DNA from 3 places in the Reticulibacter mediterranei genome. Region 3 is predicted to be linked to each of the others. Evidence: a T-box and tRNA genes for the amino acid it is inferred to sense, from the RefSeq annotation. Region 3 holds a T-box; the other regions hold tRNA genes.
The links. A T-box is a leader RNA that pairs with one kind of tRNA and senses whether it is charged. The one in region 3 lies ahead of proS (proline--tRNA ligase), so its partner is inferred to be a tRNA-Pro.

Region 1: it encodes a tRNA-Pro, which carries the amino acid that the T-box ahead of proS (proline--tRNA ligase) is inferred to sense. The anticodon was not compared.
Region 2: it encodes a tRNA-Pro, which carries the amino acid that the T-box ahead of proS (proline--tRNA ligase) is inferred to sense. The anticodon was not compared.

Annotation. Positions count from the first base shown of each region.
Region 1 is NZ_BNJK01000001.1:4,823,468-4,830,487, forward strand. It holds gene K3T83_RS20765 (cytochrome P450) at 1-593, shown strand, start outside; gene K3T83_RS20770 (alpha/beta hydrolase) at 672-2,522, opposite strand; tRNA gene K3T83_RS20775 (tRNA-Pro) at 2,938-3,011, shown strand; gene K3T83_RS20780 (class I SAM-dependent methyltransferase) at 3,114-4,178, opposite strand; gene K3T83_RS20785 (UbiA family prenyltransferase) at 4,193-5,071, opposite strand; gene K3T83_RS20790 (anti-sigma factor family protein) at 5,106-5,687, opposite strand; gene K3T83_RS20795 (RNA polymerase sigma factor) at 5,689-6,318, opposite strand; gene K3T83_RS20800 (DUF6249 domain-containing protein) at 6,448-6,900, shown strand; gene K3T83_RS20805 (Zn-dependent alcohol dehydrogenase) at 6,897-7,020, shown strand, end outside.
Region 2 is NZ_BNJK01000001.1:4,775,026-4,782,045, reverse strand. It holds gene K3T83_RS20585 (NAD(P)/FAD-dependent oxidoreductase) at 1-763, shown strand, start outside; gene K3T83_RS20580 (multicopper oxidase family protein) at 868-2,031, opposite strand; tRNA gene K3T83_RS20575 (tRNA-Pro) at 2,555-2,631, shown strand; gene K3T83_RS20570 (hypothetical protein) at 2,731-2,919, shown strand; gene K3T83_RS20565 (HNH endonuclease) at 3,027-3,572, shown strand; gene K3T83_RS20560 (DUF3536 domain-containing protein) at 3,883-5,358, shown strand; gene K3T83_RS20555 (DUF6585 family protein) at 5,413-6,357, opposite strand; gene K3T83_RS20550 (DUF6585 family protein) at 6,738-7,020, opposite strand, start outside.
Region 3 is NZ_BNJK01000001.1:2,270,700-2,277,719, reverse strand. It holds gene K3T83_RS09750 (glutamine synthetase family protein) at 1-1,223, shown strand, start outside; T-box leader at 1,541-1,775, shown strand; gene proS (proline--tRNA ligase) at 1,815-3,266, shown strand; gene K3T83_RS09740 (proline--tRNA ligase) at 3,455-5,188, shown strand; gene K3T83_RS09735 (SGNH/GDSL hydrolase family protein) at 5,228-5,860, shown strand; gene K3T83_RS09730 (GNAT family N-acetyltransferase) at 5,918-6,397, shown strand; gene K3T83_RS09725 (ABC transporter permease) at 6,806-7,020, shown strand, end outside.

The DNA of each region.
Region 1 (7,020 bases), 2.6 Mb from region 3:
GTCTGGGGCCATTCCTTGCTGGCCTGGACACGGTTGCCAATAGCACCAGTTTCATGCTCTATGCGCTCCTCAAAGAGCCAGATATCTTGCAGCGCGTCGTTGCCGAGGTCGATGCGGCTTTTGCGCAGGGATCGCTCACCTGGGAGCTATTGAAAACGATGCAGGCGTTGCATGGGGCGGCGATAGAGACGCTACGCCTCTATCCTGTGGCAGAAGGCCATAAAGCGCGCGTTGCGCAGCCCTTCACCTTTGCCGGGTATCGTCTGGAACCAGGAGATAATGTATATGTTGCGATGACAGCCCCCCACTTTCTGCCAGAGCTTTTTCCCAGTCCCGAGGCTTTCGACATTGATCGCTATCACGAGCCGCGCAATGAGCAGCGGCAGCGTGGAGCCTACGCGCCCTTTGGTCTGGGAGATCATACCTGCCTGGGATCTGGTATCGCTGAGATCCAACTAATGGTCATTCCCGCCGTCATTTTACATACCTACCAGTTGGCATTAGATCCACCAGACTACCAGCTAACCATCAAGCGCGATCCAACCCCATCGCCCGGCCAGCAATTGAAACTGCGCGTTGTGGCGAGACGGTAAAGTATATGACGAAGGAGTGCTGGTTGCTCTATCTTGCCTATGCTCTCTAATAACGCTGTTTAGCATTTATCACCTGTATCACTGAAAGTTCGGCTCTGGCATGACGGCTATGCAGCCCGAGTCGGGCTTCTCAGTTGGTTGGCGTAAAAAGTCCATCATAATTGTGTCGGGGCAGGTGTCGGTATAAAAGACGCCGTGACCGGTGGCCGGGAACTGATAGAAGAAGCTGTTGCTGAGCGTCGTCTGAGCCGCCTTGCCGTTGGAGGGAGGCGTGATCGGATCGTATTCGCCCGAAAGAATCAGTGTTGGCAAAGAACTTGTCACGGGTTGCTTTTGTACCGATGGCACTGGCTTCTGACCCCAGATCTGACAGACATCATAGCTATCCTGAATATTTGCCAGCAGGCCGGCGCGAATCTCCGGGCGTGCCACATTTGCCGCGTTTACCAGATCCTGCGGTTTCAAGAACGCCAGATCTTCTCCGCATTCGACGGAATAATACATGCCATAGCTGATGCCGCCCGAATATTCGACGTAGCCATAGTATTGTGAGATCAGCTTGTAGTTTCCCTCGTTGATCTGCATGATAACTGAAGGCAACAGGGGAATGAGGCGGGTGATATATTGTGCGCCGAACAGCCAACTTGCCAGTCCATCGCCGCTGAGTTGAACTGGGCCATACTGTGCGTCCTGGAACGAGATGGGATGGGCATTCATACGCGTCACCAGCTTGTAAAAGATATCTTCAACCTGGGGATTGGCGGTGTTGCAATGCGCGTTTATCTGGCAACCATGAAAGAGGACATCGAAGGCGTGCTGAGTGACGGCGGGAAGGGCAGTAAAGAGATTGCTTTGGGTCGGGACGGTTGAGTCCAGAATGACGCTACGGATATCGCCGGGGAAGAGGCGCATCACAGTGAGCGCAAGGCGCGTGCCGTAGGAGACGCCATACAGGTTGACCTGCTTATAGCCAAGCGCGCCGATCAGATCGTGTACATCGGTGGCGTTGGCAATCGTGGTGTACATATTGAGATCGATCCCGGATTTTGTCAGGCGGTCGCGGCACTTCTGGGCGGCCTGCACATATAACTTATTCTCCTGAGTGTTTGTTAACGTCTCGTTGGCTGTGCTGTTTTCGAGATTGGTGAACTCGGAACAATCGAGGGCGGGACGTGAGTATCCGGTGCCGCGCTGGTCTAGCAGGATCAGGTCATGGCTCAATGTGATGCGCCGCAGATTGCCGGATGTGATATATGGTCCAAAGTCTGAGAGGACGCCACCGCCGGGGCCACCGGTCAGATAGAAGTCGGGAATGCTGGAAGCATCGTTGCCTGAGCCTTTAAAGATAGCGACGGCGAGTTGAATGGTTTTTCCATGCGGTTGATCGCGATTTTCAGGGACGGTCAGGAAGCCACAGGTGACATCTTTCCCTTCAGTAATGCCGCTAGCAGGAGTAAAGGGGCAGGAGGTGGCGTGATAGCTCACTTTATAGGTTGGTGTGGGTATAGCTTTTGCTGTGGCGGTGGCTTGCATATGGGCGGTTTGAGTGGCGTTTTGCTGGCGATAGAAAAGCAGGCCAGAGGTGGCGGCTGTAATGACCAGAACGACGCCCAGGATGCCAGCTGCCATGTAGACCCATTTCATGCTTGGTGGCTGTGGCGGTGTTGGTCGCGGGACTGGATGTGGCAGAAATGGCGATGGAGTGAGAGGTGGGCGCTGCCCTGGAACTGCACCATTCGCGGGAGGATATGGCGGGTACATCATTTCGCCGCGTGCTGGTGGTATGCCAGGGCGGGCCTGCTGCCCGTTATTTCCCGGTCGGACAGGAGGTGCGTATTCGCGATATGGAATGTTGGCATCTATCAATGTATAATCGGGAAAGTCATCATATTGTATATTGCTATTATTGGTATCATTATTATCCGCCATCGGGAACCGACCTTTCATCCTGCATTAACGAGGTATCCGCATGTACATACCTATTTTATAACTTGCTCATATGATGTATCGCTATTAACCAGATCACATAGTACTACCGTAGAAAACTCTAGTTTGATCTCTCAGATGGATAGACGAAGCCTGGTTACGTAATCTGGCCGCAACCTCTTGCGTTAATAGCCCAAGAACGCCTGTAAATCCGGCTCAGATTGTTTGCTGAGCAGGAACTACCTACCTATTTGTAGCTATTGTCAGGATACCGTATTTGAGCGATACTAGCAACGGAGCCAGAGTGGAATTGTCTTGATGAGCGGATACATCCGATGTGGAAAGCATTTCTGAAAGAGGAAAAAAACTCTTGACGAGTTGCTTTGTATCTGCTATACTGAGTTCATTCTAAGAACGGCGGGGTGTAGCGCAGCCCGGTAGCGCACTTCAATGGGGTTGAAGTGGTCGGAGGTTCAAATCCTCTCACCCCGACTCAGCATAAGGCGGAAAGCTGGTATATAAATTGGCTTTCCGCCTTGTTTTTATGTCTTCAATCAACCCCATCCTCAAAACATGACCCATGAGTACAAATCATTATTTCTTGATCGCAGTAATCAGCGTCGCGCCCGGTGTCAGCAAGCGGTGGGCGCGGACTCGTTCCATGCCTGCTTGCTCTAGCCAGGTGCGGATGGTGGCGAAGGGGTAGCAGGTGCCACCTACGGTTGTCATCGTCAGGGCCATGAATTGCACCATAAGCGAGGCCAGGCGGGAACCGTGTGTCTGATCCGTCACCTGGTCCACAAATACTAGCATACCGCCTGGCCTGAGCCTCTCCGCAACCTTTTTTAAGATCATCGCGTTTAGTTCTGCTGGCAAAAGATGGGCGATGTGAAAATAGAGCGCCACATCGAAGGTGTGGGAGAAGAGCGTCGAGAAATCATCTTTGACAATATCGCCACAGACGAAGCTCATATGGTCGGTCATGTTCGTCTGTTTTGCGGTCCGCTGTCCAGCCTGGATACCGGCCTGGATATCGAGAATCGTAGAGTGCAGCGCGGGATATTTGCGGCAGAACAGGACGCTATAGCCTGCATGCGAGCCGCCCACATCGAGCAGTTGAGTGGAACCAGTTGGGAGACCAACGCGATAGGCGACCTCTGCGCCGAGCGTCGTTGCCAGAGATGCGAGACCGGCGTAGTGACGTGCCAGTAAGCGCTGCATCTCCGGTGTGCTAGCATCCTCTTCATAGGGCATACGCATAGCCTGGGCGTTCGTATGGATGACTTTATCGACGTGATCCCAGATGGCGATGATATCCTGGCTATGGACGATGTAAGGCGCAACATTCATAGGTGAGGAGCTGGTAAGCCAGCGCTGAGACAGGCGGGTGTTGGCATAGCAGTTGCGATGGTAGCGCAGATAGCCTGCCGAAACGAGGATGTGCAGCAATAGCTGGAGACCCTGGGGATGACATTGGAGCCGCTCAGCTAAGGTGTCCAGAGGCAGCGGGCCACGACTAAGCGTGTCAAAGAGGTCCAGTTCGCAGGCCGTGATGAGCATACGGGCGATGCCTGGGGCAAGCGGAGTGTCGAAGAGCGGGACGGGCAGGAGATTGAAGCGCGACAAGAGATATTCAAGCGGGGTAAGACGTAGTGGCACTATGTGTCCGCCTTTCATGAACTCAGAGCACTGATCAGCCAGCCAGCAGCCAGCACGAGACAGGTGAGTACAACAATATAGAAATAGGTTTTGCGCGTTTTCAGCGGCTTGCGGGGACCGGAAACGATCAGCAGTGCGCCTATCGCAACGCAGACGAGCAGCAATGTCGGCAGCAGCACCCAGAGTTGAGCGGGAACGATCTGTATCAGGGCCAGCAGACCGACCAGCAGCGCCGCCAGAAAGAGCAGCACAGGACAGAGAAGAAACGTATTTTTGACGCCCAACACTACAGCCAGCGTGTGCGCACCACTGGCCGTGTCCTCCTCGATATCGGGGAGCGAATTTGCCAGATTTAAAGCCACTCCCAGCAGCGCGGCAACTGGCACCAGCCAGAGGACGAACGGTATTATACGACCGACGCCGACAAAGGCATAGAGTGGAATGAGTGGAATAGCCAGCGCGAAGACGATGCCGCTCAGTGGCGTGGACTTCAGGCCCAGATTATAGCCCTGACCCAGCGCGAGATAGAGCAGAGAGATGAGCAGAGCTAGTGTGGGCAGCGGCAGCAGAAGCACAACCATCACGACCATTAATAGGATGCCAGCTATCAGTGCCTCTCGTGGACGCACCAGACCGAGCGGGAGCGGTTTGTGCTTCTTGCTCGATGTGTCGCGCTGGCGATCACAATAATCATTGAGAATGGCGATAGAAAGCTGCATTGTTGTATGTGCTGCAACGACGAGAGCAAGCGTACTCCACACAAGATGCGGCCAGGCGGCGAGCAGTGCAATGGCTGTAACCGCTAGAATGTGAAATAGCACTGGTCCGGGATGGCAGAGCAGATAGAAGCCATAGAGTAGATCGGGCAAGCGACGTTTTTTAGCAATCTCCACAGTATGCGCTCCTCTCTGAAAACGGATTTGTGCGTTACCAGACGGGCAGACGATCCATCATTGCTTTCAACCACATGTTGCGCATCTCGCTGCCAGCCAGCACCAGTGTAATCCAGATACCGAGGATGGTACCAATGACCCAGAAAAAGAGCATGAGTGTATTGCTATTCAAGCTCAAAAGCAGTTTCCAGCCGTCGAGCAGAACCGGCGAAACGCCATCATGTCTAGTGGCGAGAGAGATGAGAGAACTAAAAGCAGGCTGCTGGATAAAGATCCCAAAAGTGGTCATGGTAGCGAGTACCACAACGGCCACCAGTTCTGGCAAAGAGGGGCGGAAGAGGACGAAAACAGGTTCTTTACGAGCCTGTTCCGCTGCACGTTCAGCAGCACGCTTTGTTGTTAAAGCCACGCGGCGCATAATGTTTGCGGTCAGGTCGGGAGGCTCTTTCACGGACTCAAGATTAGTGAGGGCATGATCAATCGTCTCAAGAAGGATGAGTTCGTGTCGGCAGGCGGCGCAATCGGAGAGATGGTTCTCCAGTGCGCGCATCTGTTTCAGCGGGAGCTGCTGATCAATATAGAATTGTAACAAATGAATGGCTCTCGAACAGCGCATACTAACCTCTCGTTTTCCATTCCTGCTCAAATGTCTCCAGACGCTCTTTGAGTAGATTGCGTGCGCGAAATAGATGAGTTTTGATTGTACCGATGGGGATAGTTAAAATTTCGGCCATCTCCTCGTAAGTCATTTCTTGTAGATGCCTCAATACTAAGACGACACGGTACTTGGCAGGCAACATAGAGAGGTGTTCGCGGACAAGATTTTGATAATCGTGTATCTCTAATACTGTACTGGCCCGTTCTTCCTTGTCGGCATGATCCAGCAGGTGCTCGGCCTGTATTGCGGCATTTAAAGCCTTATCTTTTTTGCGCTGTTCAAGTTGTTTGAGACAGCAATTATAAGCGATACGATAAAGCCAGGTAGAGAAGCGAGCATCACCACGAAAGGAGGACAGACCCTGCCAGGCGGCAAGAAACGTCTCCTGGGTTACTTCATTTGCTTCTTCATATTGTTGAAGCATGCGAAAGACCAAATTGAAAACGCGGCGTTGGTGACGCTGCACCAGTTGGGCAAATGCATCTTGATCTCCCCCCTGGCTTGCAACTACAAGCTCTGCATCGTTTTCATCAGCAGAGGTGGTGGCAATATTTGGAATTGGTATTCCTATGCTATGCGGCGGCTGCAACAGGTACTCACTCATAGTAAAATATTAGAGAACAATATCGGGGAGAAAGTTTCACCAAATTGGCGAAACATCTCGTGTACCAGACGTATCTTATCATAGAGTAATTGTACAAGCAAAGAGGTATGCCGAATGACTCCCCAATTTATAGTTATCTTGATCGGCTGGCTAATCGCGTTGGCGATCTTTTTCGGTTTTATTGTGCTATTGCGCTATCTGCATCATAGAGAGCGTATGGCCCTGATTACTTCTGGCATCAATCCAGCGGAATTGGCACAGAAGCGAAGGCGCAACAGGGGATTGTTGCGTGCTGGATTGATTACAGGCATGGTGGGGCTGGCTCTAACGGTGGGCCTCTATCCGCTTGGCTTTTTACTCCCTTCAGCATTTACCGCAGCCCCTTTCCATCTTGGCCCCTGGCTGCTCCCCGGTTTGATTCCGTTAGGAGTAGGGGCCGCATTGATCGTGAGCTATTACCTGGAACAAAACAATCCGAATCCGCCCGAAGAAGGCAAGGAACCCGATGAAGAGAGAGTGATCCCTATCCAGGATCATCGTAACAAGGAGCGTCAGGAGCGATCATGAAAGCTGCCGTGTGTTATGAACTTGGTCAACCATTACGGGTTGACGACATTGAGATTGATGCCCCGCAGCGGGGAGAGGTAAAAGTGCGTGTGGTCGCCGTAGCCATCTGCCACAGCGACA
Region 2 (7,020 bases), 2.5 Mb from region 3:
GTTCTGGGCACGCTTTCATGATCGCACAACTCAGCTCGGCTATCTATGTGGTGGCTTCCAGCTCTTCTATGAGCGATTGGTAGAGCGCATCACCGAGCTAGGCGGCAAAGTGCTGCTGGGAACACGCGTGGAAAAAGTTGAGCAGGAGAACGGTCGCTGGCGTGTCGAGAGCAGCCAGGGCACCTGGAGCTTCGATCAGGTGATCTCAACCTTCCCAACGCACCTCACCTGCCGCCTCATACCAGCGCTACCCCAGGACTATCGCGCACAATACGAATGGGGACAGGCATATGGCGCGCACTGCCTGATCCTGGCCCTGGATCGTTCTGTCACCGATAGCTACTGGATCAACATTTGCGACCGGGGCTATCCCTTCACCGGCCTCTTTGAGCATACCAACTTCCGCTCACCGAGCGAATATGGTGGACACCACCTGCTCTATCTTGGCAGCTACCGTCCAATGGACGATCCACTCTTTACAATGAGCAAAGAAGAAGTAATGGCCGAGTACTTCCCGGCGCTAAAACGGATCGTGCCTGCGTTCGATCCTGCCTGGATACAGGAAAGTTGGACATTCAAAGCAGCGTACGCTCAACCCATCGTGACCACCGACTATCGCGATCACATTCCTCCGCTTGAGACGCCGCTTGAGAACTTATGGCTCGCCAATATGTTCCAGGTATACCCGCATGATCGCGGTCAGAACTACTCGCTCGATCTGGCGGAACAAGTAGTTCAACGCGCATTACAAAAAGAGAAGTAAAGTTGTAGTCGAGCGATTTATCGCGGGGATCGTGCAACAAGCTTCCCCGCGATAAATCGCTCGACTACAACTTTAGGAGCGATTGAAGTCATTAGTGAAGATGTTTAGCCGCCCATCATCTGCTTCATCGGTACAGGATTTGAACCATCGGGATTGTTCACCGAAATCATCGTCAGCATACCGCCAGGATATTCACCATTATTGGTATTCATCTGCTCCGCATGATCGTGGAACATAAAACGACCAGCCATACCCAGTTTCATGATAATATCATAACGCTCAGCCGGACCAATTGAGATGGTATCTTTATAATACGGTGAGTCGAGTTTACGGCCATCAGAGCCAATCACCAGGAAGTGAAACCCGTGTGTATGAATTGAATGCACGACATAGCCGGTATTGATCAAACGCACCAGCACGGTCTGTCCCACCGTCGCGTTAACATTATCATTGGGGTCTGCCATTGTATCGGGCCAGTATTTACCATTGATAAAAAAGTAATTGGGCTTATATTGCGTCCAGTTAGGATCAACGCCGCCCCCTGTATGCAGAGCATCGTAGTCCTTCTGGTGCATATCGCTATCCATATCGCTCAAGACAAAGGTATATTCTTTATCAAATTTTGGTGTGCCGGAGTATGCAACATTGGCCTGCCCTTTTGGACGAATAATCAGTGCTCCATACATACCCATCTGAATATGCTCAGCCGCACTTTCATGACAATGATACCAGTACGTCCCGGCATATTGCGCCACAAAGTGATAAGTATATTTTGTACCGGGCAACACAGAATGACCTCCCGGAGCAGTCATTGGATCACCATCCATCGCAGGCGGCAGGTCGAGTCCATGCAGGTGAATGGTATGTCCGTCGCCTTCGGGATTCGTCGTTGTTTTGGTTGGATCTTGATCGTTGTTCAGTGTGATATTGACCGTGTCTCCCTGATCGACAATAATTGGGGGGCCAGGGATCTTGGCTGGCCCCTTTGGATCATCCGTATAACCAAAGGCCCAGAACTTTTGTCCATCTGGCGTCTTAATCCAGGTGCTGCGTACATATAAAGTAAAATTCCGTGTTTTGCCAGTAGCGGCGGCGGGGGCAGCTCCATCATTTACAGCAGGAGCTGTAATCGGTGCTGTCTGAGCCTGCGTCTGGTTGACATCCAGCGCGCCCTCACGAATAAAAACACCTATCAGACCAACGATCAGTAACGCAATAACGATAAGGAGTGTTGCAACAATCCTTTCTGGTCGTACACCCTTCATCATAATAACCCCCTCTTTTTTCAGCATGCATAGTGTTTTTCCCATTCAAGACTGGAAATAAGGCCAGTAAAGCCATATTCCGTCCTCCCTGAAGTCTCCAATAGAAAAGTTGATCATAGTGGCTATGCTTAATAATGCAATATAACCCATAAGGTCTGATCTGTATAGCGCCAAATGTTTACAAATCAGACGCAAAGCATATAGAAATACTTGTATGTGGTAAACGTTTCTACACCGGGGTTTTTGGACTTTAATCTGATCCATTTTGAGAATTGTGAAGAGGGTCACAAAACGAGGAAATTTCAAAAAACTTGCCTGAAATCCCTGCACACCTATTGTCAAACATTGGTTGGTTATGCTATACTAGGCGTGAGAACAGTAGAGCGTGGTTACGCTCCAACAGATGGCGTCTCTCAATCAAGAGAAGAGCGTTCTCTGGCTGGCTCAAACGAGTAAGTGCAAGTGGTCGTCGTAGGGACAATTGCAACGCATTTGCGTTTGTAAAGAGACATTGCATGGTATCAATCGGGGTGTAGCGCAGGTGGCTAGCGCGCAGCGTTCGGGACGCTGAGGTCGGAGGTTCAAGTCCTCTCACCCCGACCAGGACGGGAATCAGACAGGATAATGATAACATCAGCCAAAAGCTGAATATCTCATCTGAGTTTGAAACCCTATCATTTTTTACAGGCCAGGAGTTATCGAATGCAGGAACGTCGGATGCTCTTACAACAAGAACATCATCTGATACTTCCATTTACCAGTACTGTCTTACCAGGAAAGCGGCTGCTGGTCTATGGAGATCTTCCTGCTGGCTCCTCGTGGCCTGCCTCCCCTGGGCATGCAAGATATCTCCACGATCCTTACTCACGTGTTCGTCGCAGGCGGCGGTAGAAGCAGAGAAGCGGGAGAAACGAGCGTTTCCGCTCCTTGTATTCTCTCTCCTCTTCCTCGCTGTCTGCACCTGTTACCGGCTTTGACAGAGGGGAAAGGACACTTTCATGCCAGTTCTTGTATTGAATTCCTCATTACAGCCTCTCTCGGTCATCCCTGAACGCCGTCTCATCGTGCTTCTTTCTAAACAGAAAGTCACCTTCGTCGATGAACGGGTCCGCACTTTGATCGAGGAAAGCATCACGGCTCGCCGTCTTGAGCTTGAACGCCCGGTAATTGTGCAGTTGCTTGCCAATGTTCGCGTACCCAGGGTTGCCCTGCAAGCCACGCGCTCCAATATCCTGTTGCGCGATGAGGAAACCTGCCAGTATTGCGGCAAACGCACCCGCGAACTGACCCTCGATCATATCATTCCTCGCTCGCGCGGAGGACAAAGCACCTGGGAGAATCTCGTAGCTTGCTGCAAACCCTGCAATGGCAAGAAAGGCAACCGCTTGCTCAAAGAGGTAAACATGCGCTTGTTACGTCAACCACATCCTCTGACGCAAGAGTATGCTGGCTTCTTCCTGCTTCGCTACCCCAAATTGCGCGAAGCTTATGAAGAATTTATCATGAGCGCTCACGGCGGACACGCTCAAATTATGAGTGCATAACCTGGACAATCGTGGAGGTGCTGCTCACTTCCACGATTGCATCCATTCGCCCCTCCTCATACGTATTCTCTAGTAGAATAAGCTGTAGTAGATAAACTGTAGCAAGCTCCCAAACGTAATAAAAGGAGGTGTTCCCTCGATAACTAAAGAGGCCGAGTCCGACTATAAGCTACGTCCTTCCTATCTCTGGCTCCTGTGTAATAAAATCTGGTGCCAATGCGTTATTATATATAGATGAGATTCGTCCTTATCGTACTTCGTTCTGGTATCGCGGCGCTGTTTTTGCTGTCTACCAGGAAAAGGTGGTTGCATGATCGAACAAACATTATCGTCTGACCTTTCTATCCGTCCATCGGCAGGGACAACATATCTTTGCTTGCATGGACACTTTTATCAGCCACCGCGTGAAGATCCTTTTACCCACATCCTTCCTATTGAACCAGGTGCTACCCCTTTTGCTAACTTTAATGAAAAAATTACCTCAGAATGTTATCGTCCCAATGTAGAAGAAGGCAATTTTGAGGCGATCAGTTATGATATGGGGCCAACGCTCGCTGCCTGGTTGGAAAAAGCTTATCCCGATGTCTATCAGGGGATTCTCCGGGCCGACCAGCTTCATCGCGCGCGCTATGGCGTTGGCAATGCGCTGGCCCAGGCGTACAATCACACGATCCTTCCCCTGGCGACGACGCGTGACAAGTGGACGCAAATTCTCTGGGGATTGCAAGATTTCCGTCATCGTTACGGTCATGATGCACATGGCATGTGGTTGGCAGAAACGGCGGTTGACCTGGAGAGTCTGGATATCCTGGCCCAATGTGGCATTACCTATACGGTTCTCGCCCCCTGGCAGGCGGCCGAGGCTATCGACCCGACCGAACCATATATCCTGCCGCTAAAAGATGGGCGCAGCATCACCGTTTTCTTCTATAACGCGCCTCTGTCCGGCGGCGTCTCCTTTGATTGGACCACCACCAGCAATGCCGATGTCTTCGCGGCCTCCTATCTGCCCAATCATGTTGTGCAGAGCAAAAGCGAAACAGGGGAGCCACAGATCATCGTGATTGCGACCGATGGCGAATTGTATGGACACCATAAGCCCTGGCGCGATAAGTTTCTGTCGTACCTGATCCGTCACGGAGCACCTGAATATGGCTTTACCGTCTGTTCATTAGAGCGCTATATGCTCTTGCACCCGGCGCATCGCGAGGTGCGATTGCGCGTTCCCAGCGCGTGGAGTTGCGCACATGGCGTGGCCCGCTGGAGTACCGGCTGCGAATGCACCGAGGGCGATGGCAGTTGGAAAAAGTTCTTACATCAGGCTCTGGTCAACCTTGCCGAACAGAGCCATCAGTTGTTTGAGCGCCATGCGGAAGAAGCGCTGAACGATCCCTGGGCAGCTCGCAACGACTACCTCCCCTTGCGCAATGGGTGGGAGAGCGCTGAGAGCTTCTGGAGGCGTCACGGCAAACAGCAGCGCGTTCCCGATGACACACAACTTGCTCAGCGAACAATACAGTTACTCGAAGCGCAGTACTACCTGCAATACAGCTTTACCAGTTGCGGCTTCTTCTTTGAAGACCTGGACCGCATCGAGCCACGCAACGATATTGCCTTCGCTCGACGCGCCATTAGCCTGATGTGGCAGGCTCTTGGCGTCGATTTACAGCACAGTTTTCTTGAGGATCTTCAAGCGGCGAAAAGTTGGCGGACAGTAGTCACCGGAGCAGATCTCTACAGGCAATTGCCTCCGGTCGCACCTGAACTGCTACCGCCATTATCGTAACGCATTCATAAACGTTAATATATTGGAGGCAAGCATGTTCTTGCCTCCAAGTATTTACTCCACTGCTTTCCCAAAACCTCGCAATGCCTGATTCGCGACGCTCACAAAGACACGATAGTTGGGGACATTCTCGACGCTGGCCGATCCCCAGCGCAACATCTGACCCTCTTTCATAATTGTCACAACGCCGCGATCGATCTTGATTCCTCTGACCATGTTCCAGGGCAACAGCTCTCGACCATTGCTGATCCCCTGCATGTTCAGCGTGAACGGACCAAAGACGACCGGGGCACCCGAGTTATAGGCAGCAAGCGCTCTGGGTGCATGCTGGCGCGTTACCTCCTGCTGGATCACCTGCCCCAGTTCACCGACGTTTTTGAGCACATTATTAAACGTGAAAGTAGTGCCATCATTGCGCCGCACCGTGTACTTATAGCTCATTCTAGAAAAGAAGTAGTAATAGCGCGTTCTGATGACCCTCTGCCAGACGGCCTCGACCTGATCCCAGCGCACCACATCTCGCTGCTGCTGACCAGTAGCCTGAATTATCCCTCCGTTAAAGGTATAGACAATTTTATTACCATACATAACGGCGCGAACTGCAAATATAATCATCAGGATCGGGATCACCAGAAGATAAATGAGTAAGCGCCCGCTCGCCGCGAGAAGAGCGACCAGGACAACAAGGTCAAGTATCGAAACGCCAACAGCAATGCCGATCGCAGCTGGCGGGCTGAATGCAGGCTTATAGACCTGCAACGGATTGCCCAGCTGATATGTAGCCGCCTGCTGCAAGATATCAGGTGGCGTCGCCCCCGCTGGTCCCACCGCAGGTGCCATTGGTGGTGCAGCCGGCGGCTGCTGATAAGCGTTCGGCGCATATTGCGGGGCCGCTGGAGGCTGCTGATAAGCGTTCGGCGCATATTGCGGCGGTTGCTGATAAGCGGGATACTGTGATCCTGACTGTGGATATTGTGGTGCTGGGGGATATTGTGACATTGCTACGTCTCCTTACATAGGATTAATAACTTGTCTCTAGCCTGCATGCAAGCATGACTCTCTTCTTCCTGTAAAGCAATGAAGCGATCCATCGTTTGTGGTTATACTGAAGAGGCAAGAGCGATGAACTTGCAGAATGCTAAAGATAGAGCATGTATAGTATGGATATTACCCGGTGTGATTTGATCAGACTATAATCGTTTTCACAGCCGAAAAATGAAGTAGATCACAAAAGAGCAACGCGCCCCGCTCCAAACAACGCCATGCTTGCTCTTTCGCCGCATATGCCGATCATTAGTTATTGTAAAAGGGTCATTAGAGAATGACAACCATACATCTTATAAACCGTGACCAAAGTACCAGGGGCAATTGGCAATAGATCAGGCTTTTTCACGCATAATATAATCGATTAGCGCTTTTAACTCAGCTGGATCGCTCACTTGCCACAGGGGGAGAGTATACCATTCCGGTTGCCTGCTTTTACGTCGAATCATCACTTCATGCTCACCGACACCCACGCAAGCTATCTCGCTCCAGGGCAGCAGCCATCTTCCATTATTGACTGTAATGCCCCGCTTGCTCACATACAATGCTCCAAATGTCTGTATTTTGCCAGCGTTATAGGCAAGGACGCAAGGGATATGCTTTAATCGTATTTCGCGC
Region 3 (7,020 bases):
TTGGTCATTGTGTCGTGCTGGCGGCCTGGTCTGGTGTAGAGACAGTGGGAGCGGTAGAAGGAATGGGTCCGGTAGGAGAATACCGTCTCGTGCCTGATCCAGAGACGTTTACTATCCTGCCCTATGTGCCGAATAGTGGTGCAATGTTCTGTGACTGGATTCAACTGGATGGCACGCCCTGGGATGCCGATCCGCGCTATTTCCTTAGACGTATGATTGCCCGTCTCGACAGCGAAGGGATGCGCGCAGAGGCAGCAGCAGAACATGAGTTTTATTTTGCCCGTGAAGAGATGGGCGAATATGTTCCAGCAGATCGTAGCCTCTGTTATAGTACAACTGGCCTGGACGAGCAGGGCGAGGTTATCGACGCCATTCTAGCGGCTCTGGAGGCTCAGGGCGTTGGTATCGAACTGTATCATACAGAGGGTGGACCTTCTCAGCAGGAGCTTTCTTTGCGCCATACCCATGCGTTACGTGCTGCCGATAACATCTGTCGTGCGCGTGAGACGATTCGTGGTGTGGCTCGTAACTTCAATTTGCTGGCGACGGTTGCTCCTAAGCCATTTCTGGATCAGTTTGGCAGCGGTTCCCATATGCACCTGAGCCTCTGGGGAACTGAGAAGAGCGAGCATCCAGGCCGCAATCTGTTCTTTGACCCCAGCCAACGTGGGCATCTGAGCCAGTTGGGTCTCTACTTTATTGGTGGCATTTTGCGCCACGTGCGCGGTCTCGTCGCTCTGACCAATGGTAGCGTCAATTCTTATAGTCGTTTGCAGCCACATTATTGGAGTTCGGCTTATAGTGCCTGGGGCTTCGATAATCGCGAAGGAGCGGTGCGCGTGCCTTCAACCTTCTGGGGTCGGGAGTCAACATCGATCAATCTCGAATGCAAGTTCCCTGACCATAGTGGCAATCCCTATCTGGCGTTGGGCGGCATCATTGCAGCTGGTCTGGATGGTATCAAGAACCGCATCGATCCAGGCGATCCCGTCCAGACTGATCCGGGCGCATTGAGCGAAGAGGAGCGAGAGCGGCGCGGCATTCAGCGCTTCCCAACGTCATTGGAGGAATCCCTTGATGAATTGGAGCGCGATACTGTATTGATGGAGGCGCTCGGCTCAACGCTCTCAACCGCATACATCGCTGTCAAACGCAGCGAGATCGACTTCTTCAAAGACAAAACGCCGCAGGAGGTCGTCAAGCAGCACTTCTATAAGTTCTAAGCGCTGCCTGGACAAGAGGGGATGGTCTCCGTTGAGAGATCTCTCCCCTATGAGCCATCCCGGATATGTTCCCTGTGGCTCTCGCACGCCTCAGCGCCTTCGGCCCTTCGTCCTGGTTGAGGATGATGGTGGCTAGAGGCTGGCCGTGCCAGCCTCTAGCCACCATCATCCTCAACCAGCGAGCCGCTACGCGGCGAGCAATGCAGGCAGAGGTCGCCACAAAACCATCCGGGATGACTCATAGACAAAGTACCTTGCATGAAATGCTTGACACCTTTTGCGTGATAGTGTATTCTTGGGGCAACGAATAGAATACAGCAAACGCGCTGATCAGGATTAGTAAATGTTGGCGGAATCGAGTAGCGAGCCGAGAGAGTGCAAGTCGGCAGATGGAGCCGCATTGAACCCACCTGAGAGCGTCAGTGAGAAACTGACCGGAGAATCCTCACCGTTACCTGGAGGTGCGGTTCATTTGTGACCGCGTGAGTGGAAGTATGTCGTGAGGCGTACTTCAAATAAGGTGGTACCACGAGTAATGATCTCGTCCTTGTAGAAGGGCGAGTTTTTTTATGCTTGCGAAAAGAGGATGTCATGGACAACGAGGAAAAGTACGTCGAGGAAATAGCGGATCAGGAAGATAATTTTTCAAAGTGGTACAACCAGGTGGTGCGCAAGGCGGAGTTAGCTGATTATGCGCCGGTACGTGGCTGTATGATTATTCGACCCTACGGCTATGCCATCTGGGAAAATTTGCAGCGTCTTCTGGATGCACGATTTAAAGAGACCGATGTGGTGAATGCCTACTTCCCTCTGCTTATCCCGCGCAGCTTTTTAGAGCGCGAGGCCGAACATGTGGAGGGGTTCGCGCCGGAGGTTGCCTGGGTGACGCGTGGCGGTGGTGAAGAGCTTGAAGAGCCGCTTGCTATTCGTCCGACCAGCGAGACGATCATCGGCCACACCTACGCCAAATGGATACAGAGCTATCGCGATCTGCCAGTTCTTATCAACCAGTGGAACAATGTGATGCGTTGGGAGAAACGCACAACGCTTTTCTTGCGCACCTCCGAGTTTCTGTGGCAGGAGGGTCATACAGCTCACCGCACGCTCGATGAGGCCGAAGAGCGCACAAAGCAGATGCTAGAGGTCTATCGTGCCTTTGCTGAAGAAGATGCCGCTATTCCAGTGATCGCTGGGCGCAAGAGCGAGAACGAGAAATTTGCTGGCGCGCTGCGCACCTATTCTATCGAGGCGATGATGGGCGATGGCAAGGCGCTCCAGGCTGGCACCAGCCATAATCTCGGCAACAACTTTGCGAAGAGCTTTGATATTCAGTATCTCGATTCCGATGGGCAGCGCAAATACTGTGCAACCACGAGTTGGGGCATGAGCACGCGTATGATCGGTGGTCTCATCATGGTGCATGGCGATAGTTCCGGCCTTATTCTGCCGCCTCGTCTCGCGCCGTATCAGGTCGTCATTGTTCCGATCTGGCGCAAAGAGGCTGAGAAATCAGCGGTGCTTGAGCAGGTGGCGCGAGTTGAGAAGATGCTCAAGGGCAAGGTACGCGTGAAGGTTGATATGAGTGAGAATACTCCGGGCTGGAAATATAACGAATGGGAGATGCGTGGCGTACCTGTGCGCATGGAGATCGGGCCGCGCGACGTGAAGAACAACAGCGTGATGCTGGTGCGCCGCGATAATCGAGCGAAGACGCCGATCTCTGTAGATGCACTCGAAACACATTTGCCAGAATTGTTAGAAGAGGTGCAGCAGGCGCTCTTCCAGCGTGCGGTCGAATTCCGCAAGCAGAATACCTATGCCACTGATAGCTATGATGAGTTCAAGGAGATAATCGCGGAGAAGCGCGGCTTTGTGCGCGTGAAATGGGCCGAAGATAGCGCGGCAGAGCTAGCTATCAAGGAAGAGACGAAAGCAACTCTGCGCGTTATTCCGTTCGATCAGCCAGAGGGCGGCGTGCAAGGGAAGTGTATCTACACCGGAAAACCGGCAACCTGTGAGGCGATCTTCGCGCGAGCCTATTAGAATCTTGTTTGTTGAATAAATGCCGCCTTTTCTCCTCTCTATGTTTAAGGAGGAGAAAAGGCCAGTCAAGAGAGTGCAACCAGAGCAAGCCTGTCCCTGCTTGTATCTTATAGGGTGTTGTAGTCAACAGGCTATGCGTACATGAGAGCGACTTGTCGGATCAACACATATTAAGGAGGGTTCTATCTGTGCGAGTCTCACAATTGCTGACAACGACGCTGCGTGAAGCGCCACGAGATGCCGAGGGAAGCAGCCACGAACTGCTACTACGAGCTGGTTTTATTCGTCAGCTTACCTCTGGCGTCTATAGCTATCTGCCGCTGGGCAATCAGGTGCTGCGTAATATTATGCAGATCGTTCGTGAAGAGATGGATCGTATCGGTGGACAAGAGGTCATACTTCCTGTTCTTCAACCGGAGGAGATCTGGGATCAGCATCCTGCATTTGGTGGGCCTTCGCGCCTGGAACTGTATGGCCCGGTGCTGTTTCGTTTGCGAGATCGCAAGGAGCGTGCAATGGTGATTGCACCAACTCACGAAGAGGCGTCGGCTCTGCTAGCAAAAGAATTTCTACGCAGTTATCGTGATCTGCCCCAGTTGCTGTATCAGTTTCAGGTCAAACTGCGAGACGAGCCACGCCCACGCGGTGGGCTGCTACGTGTGCGCGAGTTTCTGATGAAAGATCTCTATAGCTTTGATGCCGATCAAGCGGGATTGGATCGCAGCTTTGAGCGGGTGAAAGCTGCTTATCAAGCCATCTTCTTGCGTTGTGAACTGGCTTTTCTGGGCGTGCAGGCCGATAGTGGCGCGATTGGCGGAAAGGAGTCGCTGGAGTTTGTGGCCCTCACCGAGGCAGGCGAAGATACGATATTAAAGTGCGTCAATTGCGATTACGCGGCCAATCAAGAGAAAGCGGAGTTTGTGCGCACGGCTCTGCCAGCAGAGCCGAAACAGCCGTTAGAAGAGGTCTACACGCCCGGCTGCATGGCGATCAGCGATCTGGCAGCATACCTCAACATTTCAGCAGCGAAGACGATGAAGGCAGTTTGTTACGTGGCGGGTGACAGAATGGTCCTGGTTGTGGTGCGAGGTGATCTGGAGGTTAACGAGGTGAAGCTGTCCAATACGCTCAATCGTGCAGGCGTCAATTCCACCGATTTGCATCTCGCAACGCCGGAAGAACTGACGCGAGAGGGCATCGTGGCAGGCTATACCTCACCCTTGCAGAAGGATGAGCATATTCTGATTATCGCCGATACCTCGCTTCAGCAGGGAAACAACTTTGTTGCTGGAGCGAATCGAGTCGATTATCACGTGCAGCATGTCAACTATCCCCGCGATTTCAGGGTGGATCTCTGGGCAGATATCGCCTCTGCCTATGACCATGCAACCTGCGTGTATTGTGGTGGGACGCTGCACGCTTTTCGTGGCTGCGAGCTGGGCCACATCTTCAAGATTGGCACGCGCTACGCTGACTTGTTCGATGTCACCTACCTCGATGCTGAGGGGAATGCTCACCCGGTCCAGATGGGCAGCTATGGTATTGGTATTGGACGCCTGATGGCGCTCATTGTGGAGCAGTGGCACGACGACAAGGGGATTATCTGGCCGCTTCAGATTGCGCCGTATCAAATTGCGCTGCTAGGACTTGATCTGGATAAGACCAGCAGCGTTGCCGAACAGCTCTATACAGATTTAACGGTGGCGGGTCTCAGCGTGTTGTTTGATGATCGTGCGGAGACGGCGGGTGTCAAGTTCAATGATGCTGATCTTATCGGTCTGCCGCTACGTGTGGTGGTGAGCAAGCGTTCATTGAAAAATGGCGGTGTCGAATTGAAGTGGCGGGCGCGTAGAGAGAGTCGTATTGTGCCTGTGGAGGATGCTGTACAGGCCATTCAAGCTGAAATACGTAATGGGTTGTAAGAAAAGGGGTCTTTGATCCCATCTTTTAAGGAGAATACCATGTCACTCTTGATTGAAGATGGAGCCACTGTTCTGTTTCAGGGGGATAGTATCACGGATGCTGGACGTGATCGACAGGAGCATCATCACCTGGGCTATGGCTATGCTATGCTGGCGGCATCCTGGTTCCAGGCGCTTTATCCCGAGAAGGACGTACATTTTCTCAACCGGGGAATTGGTGGCGACAGAACGAGCGATTTGCGGCGTCGCTGGCAGGCTGATTGTCTGGAGTTGCAACCCGCCTGGGTCTCGATCATGATCGGCATTAACGATACCTGGAGGCGCTATGACCGGGGTGATGCAACATCTGTGGAGAGCTTCGAGGAGAACTATCGCGCCATTCTGGAGGATGTGACAACGAAGCTGGGAGCCAGGTTGATTTTGTTAGAGCCGTTTGTGGTGCCGGTGCCGGCAGATCGAGTGCAATGGCGCGAAGATCTTGATCCTAAGATTGCCGTTGTGAGACAACTGGCACGCGAGTTTCGCGCTATTCTGGTTCCGTTGGATGGCATCTTTGCGCAGGCCAGCGCCCAGCGCGAGTCGGCATTCTGGGCGGGAGACGGCGTACACCCGTCGAACGCTGGTCATGCTTTGATTGCTCAATCCTGGTTGCGAGCAGTGAAAGCGCTATAACCAATTCTATAATGACAACCTGTTCAATGCTTAAAATTCTGGGGAGGGAATGACGATATGGAGTTAAATATTCTTATTCGTGAAGCACGGCGAGAAGACGCAGGAGCGATTGCCACGATACTGCGCCGGTTGGGTTGGATAGAGCGTATGAATAATGAGGCACTCACCACGACGGAACAGCATGTGGCTCGTATGCTGGATCTGGAGGTGCGTGATGGTTGCAATACTGTATTGGTGGCAGAACGTGAGAATGGAGCGGTGGTCGGGTATCTGGCGGTACACTGGCTCCCCAACCTGATGCGTGGGATCGATGGCTACGTCTCAGAACTGTTTGTCCATCCCGACGAGACCGGCAAAGGGACCGGGAGCCGTCTCCTTGAGACTGTGCGTACCTATGCGGTTCAGCGAGGATGTACCCGCATGTTGTTGATGAACCGTCGTATTCGCGAATCGTATCAGCGCAGCTTTTACGCCAAACATGGTTGGGAGGAGCTGCCCGATGGGGCTTTTTTCAGCCTCAGCGTGGCGGCACAATAGTTGTAAGCAGCGGGCAGGTCGAGTACATCATGGGAATTGGTAGCGTACTCGATCTACTCGACTTTTTGGGCCGTAACGTGTTGATAGGGAAGAGAAGTGCACGTGGGAATTTTTTCTTACCAAAGGACTCTGATTGCTTCTGCTGAAATGCAGCTATTCTCTTGTTTCAGGGACGTAGAGAGACCAGGAATCTTGAAAGAAACGAAAATCGTATCGAGTAGAAAGTAGAAACGATTGACAACAGGCTATTTTCCAGGCATGCTATATAGACAAAGTACAATTTAAAGGTGCGATTTGACCGTACAATTTAGCTAGTTTAGCGTTCAACAAACAACGGCTCTTTCTGTCCAATGTAGGTATGAATGTTCCATTTAGGCTCCATCGTGGGAGCAGTAGAAGGGACGAGCCATGACAGAGACACACGAATCACGTGAGCCGCACTCACGCGGGTCCACCGTGATTGTAGGGGAGGCGGTCGCAACTTCCCAGAAGACAAACTCTTCCCTACGCACCCTCGCTCATACCATTGCCTCGCAGGATTATATTGGTGTACTCATCGCGACAGTAATTCTTACGTTAGGTATAGGGATAGCACATCCGAACTTCCTGGCCTTCAGCCAACT